Linked DNA regions of Acaryochloris sp. CCMEE 5410. The protein of the gene in region 2 interacts with the protein of the main gene of each other region in a pairwise test. Links are inferred from orthologs where the notes say so. Each region holds a gene or a part of one and is shown on either strand. Other genes may lie near its edges.

Region 1 (7,396 bases), on a different replicon or contig from region 2:
GCGTAGGTACCTTGCAAACGAATGGCAAAGTTGTTTTGATCATCTGCACCAAAACTGTTGGCATACTCAAGTTCCAAGGTTCCTTGGTGAGGATCGCCACCTAAGCCACCATTAGCAGCGGCAGTTGCGACGTTACCAGCAGCGGCAACATACACACCACGAACGCTGATTTTACCAGCATTAGGATTCCAATCAAAGGCTGCACCAGCACCACCATTGAGATCAACCGCGTTGGTGATGATTAAAGGGTTGTTGATAAAGAAGCCAGAGCTGAAATCTTGAGCAGAGTTATTGGCATAACTGTTGAAGTCAACAAAGTCACTGGGGAAAATGTTGGTACCAACGGTAACAGCTAAGTTCTCGCCGGGCTTGAAGGTATAGGCTAAACGACGCAGCGTAACGGTATTACCTACACCTGCATAGTCGGCAGCACCCAAATCAACTAGAGGTACGCCAGAACCTGTCAAAGTTCCCAAACCTGGGCCAGGATCCTGAGCACCCAGAGCGTTACCAAAGAAATCTTGACCATTATTACCCACTTCTAATTGGGTGGCTAATAAGTCATCGCCAGAGAAACTAGTGTTGAAGTTCAAACGAACTCGAGAGATGGCAGAAACGCGGCTATCGGGTCCACCTGCATTTAGAACACCGTTAACGGGATCGACAACAGTATCTGTTGGGTTGTTAACGAAGTCACCAAACTGAGCAGCCATGACCACTTCACCTTGAAGTTTGGTGGTGGTGGAGAACTGCTGGGCTTCAACAGTGGCAACGCGAGCTTCTAAACCATCAACACGACCACGTAGGGTAGCGAGTTCAGCTGCAAATTCGTCTTGAAGTGCCTTGAGGGCATCTAAATCTTCTTTAGTAGCAAAGCGGTTGCTGAGGTTATCTAAACAAGCATTAACCAAAGCAGCGGCTTCACGACGAGACATGGCTCGGCTGGGGCGGAAGGTGCCATTGGGATAACCGGCGACGCAACCATAGCGCTCAACCAATGATTGAATGGCTTGGAAAGCCCAGTCATCAGGCTGAACATCAGACAGTTGAGAAACTGAGGTCACCTGACCAACAGAATCTTCTTTAGTCTCAGACATCAAGTCATTTACAGAAGTTGTTTCGCTGAGAGACTGATCAGCCAACAACAATTCATCTTGCTCAGCAGCAACAGGTGCTACATCAACAGATTGGGCTTCTACAGGAAGCTGTTCGCTAGTGCTGACAGCTTTTACAGGTAGGGCAGAAAGTCCGAGAAGACTCAGGCTTCCAGCTAATAGACATACTTTTTTCATGGTTTTGCTCCTCACTCACATGTGTTTAAAATTCTGGAAAAGTTAAACACGATAACTTAATGCTTCTCATTAATACAATGCGAATATTTGCATTGTATTGCTTGGAAGATAAGTTTGAAGAAAAGGTTCCTGAAAGTGAAAAACTATTCAGTGTATACATTCCTTCACTTTAGAAAGATACTCTATTTATCAGAGGTAAGCCAAGGGATCGTAGTCGGTTTCTGTATTGGCATATACTGTAATTTTCTCCATTCACCTCGTAATTCTAAAAACCCTAAAACGACTGTTTCATAAAGGTTTTGAGCCAGGATACTGTGGAGAGCTTTTTCGGCAAAGCCTTGTCGTATTCCCACGCGATCAACTCAAGACATTAAGGTCCTACTCTCAATGGCATGAGCTGAATTTGCTGTCATTGTTGCGACTCAAACGAGCGGAAGCTTGACTCTAAGCTTTCACCCAGCAATTACCAAGGGTAAGACTTGCTCAACTGACAGAGGTGGAGGTTGTCGTAGTCACAGATGCTTTGGAGCTGAGTTGAATCAACTCAACCTTATAGTGATCGGGATCCTCTACAAAGGCAATTACCGTTGAGCCATGTTTCATGGGGCCAGGTTCTCGGGTCACTGTTCCACCACGAGTTTTAATGACGTTGCAGGCACTATAGATGTCGTCAACGCCAATGGCAATATGGCCATAGGCATCTCCCAAAGTGTATTCAGAGACACCCCAGTTATAAGTCAGTTCTAGCACCGTGTTATCTGCTTCATCTCCGTAACCCACAAAGGCCAGCGTAAACTTTCCGTTCGGGTAATCTTTCCGACGAAGTAGCTTCATTCCTAGGACATCACAGTAGAATGCTAAAGAAGCATCAAGATCTGCCACTCTGAGCATGGTATGGAGAATTCTCATAAGACTATGTTGTTTAAGAGTTAGTAAAGTCAAGAGGTGGTCGTCACATTAGTTACATTCTGACGCGATCGCACCTAGTATGTCTTAAAGAGGACACTCGTTGCATCAACACCGCTGATACAGTCAGATGCATTTTATAGCCTTGACGAGCAGGTCAAGCACACCAGATTATTTTGTAGATTGTTGGAAACATAACGCATGCACGAAACCGAAATCGCTGCCATTGAGGCGCGCGAAATTCTAGACTCACGCGGTCGTCCTACTGTGGAAGCAGAAGTCATATTAAGTTGTGGGGCTTTTGGATTGGCCCAAGTTCCCAGTGGTGCTTCTACAGGTAGTTTTGAAGCCCATGAACTGAGAGATGGAGATGCTCAGCGCTATGGTGGCAAAGGGGTTCTTACTGCCGTTACTAATATTAGGGATCACATTCAGCCTGAACTGGTGGGGTTAAACGCCCTCGATCAAGCTGATATCGATCAGACCATGATTGATCTGGATGGATCGACGAACAAATCTAAACTGGGTGCAAATGCCCTCTTGGCTGTCTCCCTTGCCACGGCTAAAGCAGCTTCTGAAGTACTGAATTTAGAGCTATATCGTTATCTAGGAGGTCCTTTAGCAAACCTCTTGCCGGTGCCCTTAATGAACGTCATCAACGGTGGGGCCCATGCCAACAATAACGTTGATATTCAAGAGTTTATGATTGTCCCCCACGGTGCAGATTCCTTTAAGGAAGCCTTGCGCTGGGGAGCAGAAGTCTTTGCATCGCTGAGTCAAGTATTGGCAGCCCAAAATCTGTTAACAGGCGTGGGGGATGAGGGGGGCTATGCCCCTAATCTGGCGTCTAACCAAGCCGCGTTGGAATTGTTAGTGGAAGCAATTGAGAAGGCTGGCTATCAACCTGGCGCTCAAATTAGCTTGGCCTTAGATGTCGCAGCCAGCGAATTCTATAAAGACGGGCAGTATACCTACGACGGTGCCGCCCATTCCCCCAAGGAGCTAATCGACTATTTAGATGGCTTAGCCAGGCAATATCCGATTGTCTCCATTGAAGATCCCCTACATGAAGAAGATTGGGAGAGTTGGGGGAATTTGACAGCCCAGTTAGGGGATCGCGTTCAGCTCGTCGGGGATGACCTGTTCGTCACGAACCCTATCCGGTTACAGAAAGGAATTGAGCAGCACTCGGCCAATTCTATTTTGATTAAACTGAATCAAATCGGGACCTTGACCGAAACCCTAGAAACAATTGATCTAGCCAAACGCAATTCCTTTACGTCCATCATTAGCCATCGATCCGGTGAGACGGAAGATACCACGATTGCGGATCTCGCGGTTGCGACCCGAGCCGGTCAGATCAAAACGGGCTCTCTTTGCCGTAGCGAACGCGTGGCAAAATACAATCGCTTGCTGCGTATCGAGGATGAACTCGGCAGTCAGGTGGCCTATGCTGGCGCAGTAGGCTTAGGACCAGGATAAGACACTTCTTCGGAGTGGCGATTTTAACCACTCCGAGTGGCTCTTCTACTAAAGCGATGTGAATGCAATAGATGGGCGTCTTTGCAGTTGCTGCTCTAGCTTGAGTAAACGATTGATACGATCTCGCGTACTGGGATGAGTCGTAAACAAGTTACTCAGCCATTGCCGAGCTGGGGGATTAATAATCAACAGCGGTGCAAAAGCCGGATTGCCCCCTAACGCATTGCGCTGAGCATTGCTTTCCAAACGAGACAAGGCTTGGGCTAGAGCGCGAGGTTGTCCCGTTAGGCGAGCGGCGGTTTCGTCTGCAGAGAACTCGCGGGTCCGAGAGATCCCTAATTGCAGGATCGTTGCTGATAGGGGTGCTAAGACAACCATCAGTAAAGCCCCGATAGGGTTGGATTCTCGATCATTGCCTCGACTACCGCAAAACCAGAAACTGTAGCTCACCATTTGGGCTAAGAATGCGATCGCACCGGCTAACGTGGCTGCGACTGCTTGGGTCAAGGTGTCTTGATTCTGGATATGAGCCAACTCATGGGCAAGAACCCCTTCTAGTTCTGCCGCTGGCAGCATCCTCAGCAACCCTTCCGTAACAGCAATGGCTCCATGGTCGGGATCACGCCCCGTGGCAAAGGCATTCGCAGCTGAACTGGGAATGATATACAAGCGTGGCATAGGTAGGTTTGCCCGCTGGGCCAAACGCTGAACCACAGCGTACAACTGAGGGGCTTGATTGGCCCGCACCAACTGCGCCTGGTAGGCCGATAAGGCAATCTGGTCAGAGTAGTACCAAGCACCTAAGTTGGTGAGAGCTGCAATCCCAATACCTATGACAATACCGCCACTGCCCCCCAATAGAGCATAGCTACTGCCAATGAGGAGAGCACTGAGTAGGCCTAGTAAACTGGCGGTTTTGAGTTGATTCATCGCTGGCCTCCACAGACATGCACGATTAATCCCAGTTTAAAAAGTTCTCATGGCGCAATATGGGTAGGAAGCCCCCCTGATGATGCAGAGTTTACCCTATCCGCACATCTTTTAGCCTATTAGGATTGACCACTCAGCAGCTCTTGCACCACTTTGGGAAGATCCAGAACCGCTTGCAAAACCTGATCGGGCCCAATCCCCACAACTACCTGCAAGCCCAAAACAATCAGCGCCAGCAAGAAGGCTGTTTTGAGGGTAGTTTTAACCACACGTAACAGCCAGGTAAAGACCAACCAAGAAACAAGAATAGCCGCAATCAGAAGAATAGGATTCACGATATTAAGATAGGTGATGAGACGTATAAAGGTCGGTTCATGGTGGTGGGGAAAAGTAGATACAGCCGCGTTCGATCAACGGGCACTCAGGCAGGATGACCTGATTCTAACAAGTGCCAATCCCAATTCTCTGATGAAGATAAATAAGGGTGAAGGTATATTAAATATGGAGGTTATCGCACTATCAACTCTGAAGACTTCGTTAAGAGATCTACTGTTTAATGAATAGTGTCGCTAACTTGTAAGGCAAGATACCTCCTAACTGCGTCTACGGCCCTACTGCTGACCTGAAAACGGATTTAAATCAGCACAAGGGCTTCTTTTTTGAGAGTGTCATCGCAGTACGCCTGCTGCTCATCCAATTCAATCTTTCAGCCAACTCTTTCTGTCTTGCGCCCTCCCACTTCGATTTGGCAAGATCAGCCTACTGGAGCATAAGTGAGGTGGCATGACCTCAAAATCTATCCCCCTCAGGCAGCTATGGCTGCCTAGCACTTGTTTATTGCTCATGGTTGGGGGTGGGGTTGCTATCTTGACCAGCCCCCTCTGGAATCTGAATGGTTGGCCCCAGTTTCTAGAGTTTTGGCAAGCTAGTCTCCATCCTGATTTCACCGCTCCATTGATGGCAACGGCCTGGCAAGGGCTGCTAACGACCTTGGCCTATGCCATTTGCGGCACAGTGTTCAGTGTCTGTCTCGGCTTTGTAGGCAGTGTCTTTATCTCAGACGTGGGGAGACAGGTTTTAGGCATTGCCCCATATTTCAGCCAGGGCTTAAAAAGCCTACTGGTCGTGCCTCGTGCTATTCACGAAATGCTCTGGGGACTTTTGCTGATCAATCTATGGGGACTCGATCCCCTCGTTGCGATCGCAGCCATTACCATTCCCTTTAGCGCGATTGTGGCGAAAGTCTTTAGCGATATTCTCGATGATACGCCCCATCAGGCGTTGGAGGCGATACGACAGGGTGGCGGACGGCCCTTGAATGCCTTCTTATACGGACTCTTACCCTCTGCCAGCACCAATTTACTGTCCTATAGTTTCTATCGTTTTGAATGCTCCCTACGATCCGCCGCCACCCTTGGCATTATTGGGGTTGGAGGGCTAGGTCATGAAATCTTTTTGAGTTTGCAGTCCCTGCAATACCAGCAAGTATGGACCTTTATCTATGCCTTAATGATCCTGAATGGCGTGATTGATTGGAGTAGTGCCCGGTGTCGCCATCGATTGGGCTGCCAAACTCGCATTAGTTTGCACCTAAAAAATGCTCCGATTCAACAGGTGCATTCCCGACGTCCCGAGCCTGAACGCTCATTCTCTAATAATCTGCTCTACTGCATACTGGTGGTCGTTAGTCTCGTTGGGGCATTGGCTTGGAGTTGGCTTTATATCGGCCCCGATCTGTCTATCTTGGTAGCCCCCCAAACTTGGCACAATAGCCAGCAGATATTCGTTGGACTATGGCCGTTACAACCTAGCCCGTCTCTATTGGCAACCTGCGATGCCTCGCTCCAAACCCTAGGCATGGCTTTCATGGCTATTCTAGGCGCAGGCTTTGGGGGCATGGTGTTCTCGTTTGGGACGGCTGCCAATTTTTTTCTCCCCGGCGGACTTTTTCTCCCCCAACCCGCGAGTCTATGGCGTCAAGGGGTAGGTCGGCTGCTCGTCGGCGCGGCACGGCTGTTTTTGTTGATCTGCCGCTCTGTCCCCGCGCCCATTTGGGCTTTGGTGATGTTGTTTATCGTCTTTCCGGGAGTGCTACCGGGTGCGATCGCACTAGGCATCCATAACCTCGGCATTCTGGGGCGTCTGATGGCCGAAGTCAATGAAAACTTAGATCAAAAGCCCTTGGCCGCTCTGCAAGCTCAAGGGGCCTCTAGCCCATTTGTTTTTCTTTATGGCGTTTTACCCATGACATTGCCCCGGTTTTTAGCATATTCTTGCTATCGCTGGGAGGTGGGCATGCGGGAAACGGTGATTGTGGGTCTCGTGGGGGCTGGAGGACTAGGACGTTTACTCAGTGAGCAGCTCAGCAGTTTCGATAGTTCAGGAGTGGTGTGGACGTTGGGTTGTTTTATCCTCCTCAGCTTGGGGGTTGACTGGCTCAGCCAATATCTCCGCCAACAATTGCAGTCGCTCTAGCATACTGCTTCAAGCCCAAGGTTAAGCAGGCTTTATGTCCCTGACTTCACAACATCTTCACCCCATTACGCTTTAATGAAACTAACTTAGATAAGCGCAAATTGCGTCTTGTACCACTCCTTACACCAATAGCCCCGCTGGGGTTATTTTTTTGCCTGAAATTATTGAGCATACTGGCAAAACCCCCAATGAAGAAAAGGGGGCAGTATTTAATCCTTTGAAATTAAATTTCCCACAAAGCCTTGAATTTTGAGGATGACATGCTAGGGTTGTATTTCTTCTCTAGCAAAATATTCTGTTTTCTCCTGAAT
Region 2 (7,504 bases):
TTAAATCGCGTCATCGTTTCTAGCAATGCTGAATTACAAACTTTTAAGCCCGATCATAGTTCTTCTGGCATCGTAAACGATGGTTCTTTGGGCTTACCGTTAGACAGGAAGATCAAACGGCAAGTCACTTCAGTCTCTTTTCAAGGAACGTTCAACCAAACTTTGCAAATTATGCAAGCCATTGATCGTCTGCAAACTGTTTTGGTCGTTCGTGACTTATCGATGGAGCTACAAAAGCCGACCGAATTTGGCCCTCGCAATCTTGTGAAGTCAACCTTTAATTTGCATGCTTATGTGCCCTTGAGCGAAGAAGAAGCTGCTGCTGCTCAGGCTGCTGCGGCAAAAGCCGAGCCGGAAGCAAAGACGAATTAGATGAATATATTTCATTCAATCGCTATTGCCTATGCTGCAACTTGCAGCCAAATCTACAACGAACAGTCATCAATAATTATTAAATAGAGGAGTGTAGGGTGAACTCGTATCAAGGAAAACCCGGAATTATTATAGGCTGCACTGCAGCTGCATTAGGCGCAATGATTCAGCCGGTATGGGCTGCTGAAACTGAAGTCACCAATGTTCAACTCAATCCCACCTCAAAGGGATTTGAACTCGTACTCGGAACTCAAGGTGATAACCGCCCTCCCATTTTTACGGTCAATCGAGGCAATACATCCGTTTCAGACGTCAGCAATTCTCTCTTAAGGCTACCAGAGGCAGGCCCATTTCAACAGAAAGATCCGGCTCCTGGCATTAAATTCGTTGAAGTTCGACAATTAGATCCTGATACGGTCAGGATTACAGTAGAAGGAGTCCATTCTGCTCCCATTGCCGAAACGATTCGCAACGACAATCGGGATGGTGTTTTAGCCATTAAATTTGATGGTGCGCCTGGTAGTACGGATTCAGTCACAACATCTTCTCAGCCCTCTAATCTTCGCTCTCGAGCTAGTGCTGTCCCTCCCTTTAGAAGTCGGGCAAAGGCTCCACCTGTTGGAGATATGGCAATTGCCCCATTGAATGTTGAGCCTGAACGCATCGATCTTGGCAGCGATCAAATCATTCCTAAGCTATTGCTTCGTGAGGCCCCTGTTCGTGAGGTATTAACACTCTTGGGCCGTGCCGCTAATGTGAACGTCGCATTCGCGGAAGATGGAGGAGACGGAGAAGAAGGAGCTTCCGCCTCATCTACCATCACCTTAGACATCGAGAATGAATCTGTTGATGATGTCTTTAACTACGTCTTACGCTTATCTGGGATGCAAGCTAACCGGGTCGGTCAAACGGTCTTTGTCGGCAAAACGCTACCAGGTGATGCCCAAAACCGGGTTGTGAGAACAATTCGTCTGAATCAACTTAAGGCAACAGCGAAGATCACAAGATCAAGTTCATTCACCAATGAAGCAGAAACTGGAGCCAATATCACACCTTCTGGTGCCGATAATGATGCTTCTACTCCCCAAACAGGTATAAAACGAGAAAATTCTGTTAAGGAAGAGATTGAATCACTAGGAGCAAAAGAACTCCTTGAGAATTATGGTGCCAATGGTGGCAGCGCAGAAGGAAGTAGCGCTAGCTTATTGGAAGGCTTGGAAGTCGTTGCTGATGCCCGGACTAATACCATCACCCTAATCGGGACTCCCCGAAAAGTGGAAACAGCAACAGCCCTGCTGACAAGAATGGATGTGCGTCAGCGTCAGGTAGCTATTAATGTCAAATTTATTGATGTCAATTTGCTGAAAGGTAAACTTTCCAACGCAGATCTACAGTTTAGAGCTAATGACTCCTTAGGAATTGGTTTTAGGCCAGATGCTAATGGAAGAGGTGGCTTAACTTCAATCTTTGGATCAGGCACTGTTCCTATCGTAGGTAGCGGCTTATTCACCTTAACTGAAACCTTCTTAGGTAATTTGTTTGTATCAATACAAAATAATGATGCCAAAATCCTAACGAACCCAACTTTATTAGTACAAGAAGGTAGTTCAGCTCAGGTCAATCTAACTGAGCAAGTTTTCACAGGCTTTGTACAAAGAGTTTCAAGTTCAGGAAGTACAGCAGGTGCCACTACTGATTCAACTAGTACTGAACCCAACATTCAAAATGCAGGAGTTATTCTAAACGTTGTAGTAGATCACATTGATGACAATGGGTTTGTAACGTTGAATCTATCACCAGAAGTCAGCTCTCTATCAGGGAGAACTTTTGTTGATGCTCTATCTGGAGATACCGCTTTCCTCTTACAACAACGCCGAGTTGAAACAGGAAAAGTCCGTTTGCGAGATGGTCAAACAATAGTATTAACTGGAATCATTCAAGATCAAGATAGAGTTGATGTTAGCAAAGTGCCTATCTTAGGGGATATCCCATTATTGGGTCGGCTCTTCCGACGTGAGAATAAAACTAGACAGAGAAGTGAATTAGTGGTGCTAGTGACTCCGCAGATTGTGGATGATTCGGATCAAACCACTTATGGTTATCGCTATACACCCGGTGAAGAATCCCAAAAGCTTCTGAATCCCTAGTTCGCACTAAGAATCATAAAAGTACCCCTCATCTTGAAGCAAGATGAGGGGTACTTTTATGGAATATAAAAATATTTGGAATTAGGCTGTGACTAATTCGGGTTCAGGACGTTTGCTGTTACGAATGGCTTTGATAGTTTCAGCATAGTCATCTGCTTTGAACACCGCTGAACCAGCCACAATAGCATTTGCTCCGGCTTCAAGTACTTGCCAAGTATTGTTCGCTTTGAGACCACCATCCACTTCAATCCAAGGATCTAGACCGCGCTCATCACACATTTGGCGAAGCTGACGGATTTTGGGTAGGACTCCTGGGATAAAACTTTGTCCCCCAAAGCCGGGGTTAACACTCATAATCAAAACCAGATCGCAGAGTTCTAAAACGTAATCAATCTGTTCTAGAGACGTGCCGGGATTCAAAACCACTCCTGCCATTTTACCTAGCTCTTTAATTTGGCCTAAGGCGCGATGAAGGTGGGTTGTGGCACTAGCTTCGGCATGAACGGAAATAATGTCTGCCCCTGCTTTCGCAAAATCGGCAACATATCGCTCTGGCTCCACAATCATCAAGTGAACATCCAAAGGCTTCTCAGTAACGGGCCGGAGGGCATCCACAATCAAGGGACCAATAGTGATATTCGGAACAAAACGACCATCCATCACATCCACATGAATCCAGTCTGCCCCTGCTTGATCGACGGCTCGAACTTCCTCACCTAAGCGGCTAAAATCCGCAGATAAGATAGACGGAGAGATGACGGTCGATTTGGGTGAAGAAGATAGAGTCATGGTAAAAGATCCGGTGATGACGACTGCTTAAAGAGGCAAATTTAAAAACTTGAGCACTTTCGCAGTAACCAGTTTAACAAAATCTTCAACTTTGACCTAACCCCGATTCTTAATCAAACCCTGATGTCATCGGTTAAGCATAGGTCTGGTGGGCAATTTGAATCGCTTTGCGTCGGGCTTCGATGATTTCATCCATCTCTCTTGCCAGTTGGGGGGTGCGTTCAATCAAAACCTGCATGGCTTCGATTTCTAAAATCATGACATCCACATCGCTTAGGGCAACAACGGAGTTAGAACTCGGTTCTCTGGAGAGCAAAGCTGTGGCCCCAAAAAAATCTCCTTTGGATAATCTCAGCACTTCTTGGTCATGGTTGGTTTGGCTCAGGACGTTCATCTGGACCTGCCCGGTCAACAGAAAGTGCAGATTTACCTCTTCCTGTCCTTGATAGATAATACGTTCGCCTTTGCCAAAGGATTTAAAATCTGCATTGGTCACCAGTTGCTCCAAGACTTCTGCATGGGTCGTGATGAAACAGGGTAGCGATCGCAACTCCGTAATAATCCGATTCGTACCGCCATTTAAATCAGGCTTGGGGGGGCGTTCATGAATCAGAGTGCGGATGGGAAATGGAATCGTTAAGCCATGGCGTTGGGCAGCATACCAAACCCGAGTCATAAATGCATCGCGGATCTCGGGTACCCGATCATATTCTCGTAAATATAAACGGACATAGTAATTAATGGATGAATCCCCATAGGCACTGGTTTGGATAATCGGTTCTGGATCCGATAAAACCCCTGGTGTTTCTAGAGCCGCTTGCCGGATCACCTGCTTAACCTTATTGGGGGGGTCATCGTAGGAAAACCCCAATTCCATCGGTTCTCCATGCAACGATTGGGGGCGTCGATAGTTATAGAACACTTCCTTGGCCAACACAGAGTTGGGCACAATCAGCATTTCTTTATTGCGGGTAATCAAATGGACAGCCCGCCAGTTAATCTCAATCACCTTGCCGACTGTGTCCCCAAACTTGAGCCAATCGCCAATCACAAAGGGGCGACCAAACAACAGGGCAATCCCTGAAAACAAGTTGCCAAGGGTATCTTGTAGGGCCAAACCAATGACAATAGAGCTAACCCCTAAGGCCGTGAGGAGGCCCCCTAAATCCGTTTTCCAGACCAAAGAAAGAACAAAAGCCGTCCCGATTAATATCAAGAAAAATCGAGTTAAATCTCTCAAGAGTTTAGGCACCTGAGCTTGCCAAGTATGGCCCCCTGCCTCCACAAACAGCAAAACATTTACAAAGGACAATGCCGCATGGATTAAGGACACCCACAAAGATGTCTGAATCAAGCGAATGGCCGTTTGTTCAGGATCTAAGCCGACAATTTTAGTCAAGACAATAAACCCCACAAAAATTGGTAACACCAAATTTCGCAAGATTCTCAGAGTCTGGACAAGTGGTTTCCCCTGTTTCTGGGAATAGACAATGGATTCATTTAAAACCAACATCAGGCAGGGGAACCCAACCATCAAGCCGCAACTCCAGAGGAACCAGGATTGCTGAAGAAGAGAAGAAGTCATACTTGCACGAAAAAGATGTCAGGGGAGATGGGAAAAAAGAGTGCTAAATCTTGAGCAACCAAGCAGGGAGCTTATTATCACCGCTAATTTCTACTTCACGGCCATTTTCAAACTCATAAATATCACCCAGCTGGTTATGAACCGCTTGACTGACCTGAACCGTATCACCTTCACCCGCCGTTTGCATGCGATGAGCAATATTGACCGTATCTCCCCACAAGTCATAAATAAACTTACTGCGACCAACAATGCCTGCCACCACCGCGCCAGAATTAATGCCGACGCGAGCTTTCAACGCCGTTTGATGAGTTTGGTTGAACCGCTGCACAATCCGGGTAATCTCAATGCCGAAGTCCATAATCCGTTTGGTATGGTCCAACCGAGGGACAGACAGGCCACACACAGCCATATAGCCACTGCCAATGGTTTTGATCTTTTCGACACCGAAGCGTTCGGCTGCTTCATCAAAAGCCCGAACTAACTCATTTAGCAAAGCCACAATCTCACTAGCAGAAAGTATTTCAGCCAGATCCGTAAATCCTATTAAGTCTGCAAATAATACAGTGACATTGGCATAGCTATCCGCAATTTGCTCCTCACCACTTTTCAAGCGTTGAGCAACGGGTTCCGGCAAAATGCAGGAGAGTAATTGCTCATTTTCCTGGCTTTGATGTTCGAGGGCTTGGGTTTTATGGGATAGACTTTCCACCATTTGATTGAACGAAACCGCCAGATCGTGGAATTCATCTTGAGAATTCATGGAAACGGTGACATCGGTATTACCTTCGCTCAGTTGCCGAAAGCCGGTAATCAACGTTTGGATCGGTTTTACAAACAAGCGAGACAGTAACAGCGCCAGAATGGTGATCACTAAGATCAAAATTGCGGTGGAAATCAGGACTTGCTTCTGAAATTCAGTAATGGGGGCAAACGCTTCATCGGCATCCATTTCCGCTAAGATAGCCCAGTCCAAGCCTTTGACTTGCAGCGTACTGTAGGAACTGAGCACTGGAATGCCACGATAGTCATTGACAATGTCGATGCCAGAATTACCCAACAGCGCTCGCTGGGCTGCAACTGTTTTGACTTCTTGCTCCAAGATTGAGTTTTTCTGCCGCCGCATCCGCTCAATTTGTGACGACTCCACACCACTTTTAGACAGGGTTTGGAAATAGCTGGGAGAGTTCTCCAATAAAAAGCGCGAGTTAGAGCGCAACAGGAAATCGGGCCCCACTAAGTAGGTTTCTCCACTTTTACCTAGACCCATGTCTTGCCACCGTTGACCATTGGTCATAACTTCGTCAATCTTGTTGATATTGACCTGGAGGGCCATGACGCCAATGAGTTCTCCTCCCTCGAATAATGGGCTCGCAATAATGGCAGCAGGACTATTGTGAGAGGGACGATAGGGTTCAAAGTCGGTGAAGGTTACAAACTTGGGTTCTCCTTTACGCACCACCTCTCGGAAGGCTTGAGCTAAGACACTTTGAGAATAGGGTCCTGACTCCAAATCTGTACTGAAATCAACCCCCTTATAGGCGCTATAAACAACTTTCCCTGACTTAGGGTCAATCAGGAATAAATCTTCATAGGTAAACTCTGAGACCAAAGAGCGGAATGTTGGATGGTATCGCTGATGGACTTGAGTATATTTGCTCCCGTCCCCAGGATTATCAATTTTGACTTTTTCATCAAAATCCGGTGTTTTGATCGTGTAGTGATATTGCAGGTAAACATCGCTATTCCCCAGGGGCAAATAGGTTTGTACCTGAGGCTCTCCGTCTATATTGGCGTCTAAAGGCTGGATAAACTCCTTTTGATAGTAAGCCTGAATCGCTTGCTGCCACTGACTGGGGATTTTTTGGGACTTGAGTTCCTGGTGGGCTTGCTTAAAGGCTTTCATGGCCTCTTTAGTGGTGGGATCATCACTGAGAAAGCGCATTTGGTGATTCAGTTGATCAAAGAACGAACGCACCTCGTAGCTTTTAGACGTACGCAAGCTAGTGAGCTGATTGAAAATGCGGCGAGTCAACGCAGCTTTACCACTGTTGTAACCAATAAAAGCAATCACTAAGATTGAGCTTACGCTGACCCCTAGGAACATCAGGGTCAATTTGGATTGAATACTTAGCTTCTTCAGCACTCGTCAGATCTTCCTTGGGCAATGGGTCACGGTCTTGCACTTGGCTTGTTTTTACCACGCTTCGTACCGTTTATGGCTGATAAATCTTTGTTTTTGCTACAACTGTAGAGATATTGGAGTTGAATCCTGAAATGAGGGAATCCTGGAGATAACGGCTTTCACTTTCGAGCCAGGTCATTAACATTCGTTTTTCCATTACCTGAGGGAAGGATTGAAGCGCCATCGCGCTTGTAACCTTTACACCATAAGGTACTTCAGCCAAACACTATCAATCTCTTTGGCAAGAGGCAAGTCTTTAAACTTTATGTATCTTTACCTAAACAGGATTTAATTTGTACTTTCTTATACTATATTTAAGTTAAGAAAAGATGGTCTTGAGCATAGTTGCCAAGCAATCAGTTTTAGCCTGCAAATTTGTGATTTGGGAAGTGCTAAAAACTTCAATAAAAAGCTAGATTTGCAATGGTT

Evidence for each region.
Region 1: the proteins of rpe (region 2) and eno interact in binary tests that used the Escherichia coli proteins (3 or more experiments, as listed by UniProt). The link is inferred for Acaryochloris sp. CCMEE 5410 from one-to-one orthologs.

Annotation. Positions count from the first base shown.
Region 1 is NZ_AFEJ02000001.1:2,459,239-2,466,634, forward strand. The notes cover bases 1,721-4,539. They hold eno (phosphopyruvate hydratase), read left to right. Parts: upstream 1,721-2,399; coding sequence 2,400-3,680; downstream 3,681-4,539. Other genes in these bases: gloA (lactoylglutathione lyase), read right to left, coding at 1,776-2,201; ON05_RS11105 (M48 family metalloprotease), read right to left, coding at 3,729-4,539. Outside these bases: ON05_RS11090 (iron uptake porin), read right to left, coding at 1-1,292; more of ON05_RS11105, read right to left, coding at 4,540-4,610; ON05_RS11110 (hypothetical protein), read right to left, coding at 4,730-4,945; ON05_RS11115 (ABC transporter permease), read left to right, coding at 5,394-7,085. UniProt on the Escherichia coli protein: Catalyzes the reversible conversion of 2-phosphoglycerate (2-PG) into phosphoenolpyruvate (PEP). It is essential for the degradation of carbohydrates via glycolysis.
Region 2 is NZ_AFEJ02000002.1:1,253,268-1,260,771, forward strand. Bases 1,455-4,381 are described here. They hold rpe (ribulose-phosphate 3-epimerase), read right to left. Parts: upstream 3,309-4,381; coding sequence 2,601-3,308; downstream 1,455-2,600. Other genes in these bases: ON05_RS26630 (AMIN domain-containing protein), read left to right, coding at 1,455-2,519; ON05_RS26640 (mechanosensitive ion channel family protein), read right to left, coding at 3,442-4,381. In the rest of the region: ON05_RS26625 (type 4a pilus biogenesis protein PilO), read left to right, coding at 1-372; more of ON05_RS26630, read left to right, coding at 471-1,454; more of ON05_RS26640, read right to left, coding at 4,382-4,893; ON05_RS26645 (adenylate/guanylate cyclase domain-containing protein), read right to left, coding at 4,937-7,036; ON05_RS26650 (hypothetical protein), read right to left, coding at 7,107-7,298. UniProt on the Escherichia coli protein: Catalyzes the reversible epimerization of D-ribulose 5-phosphate to D-xylulose 5-phosphate.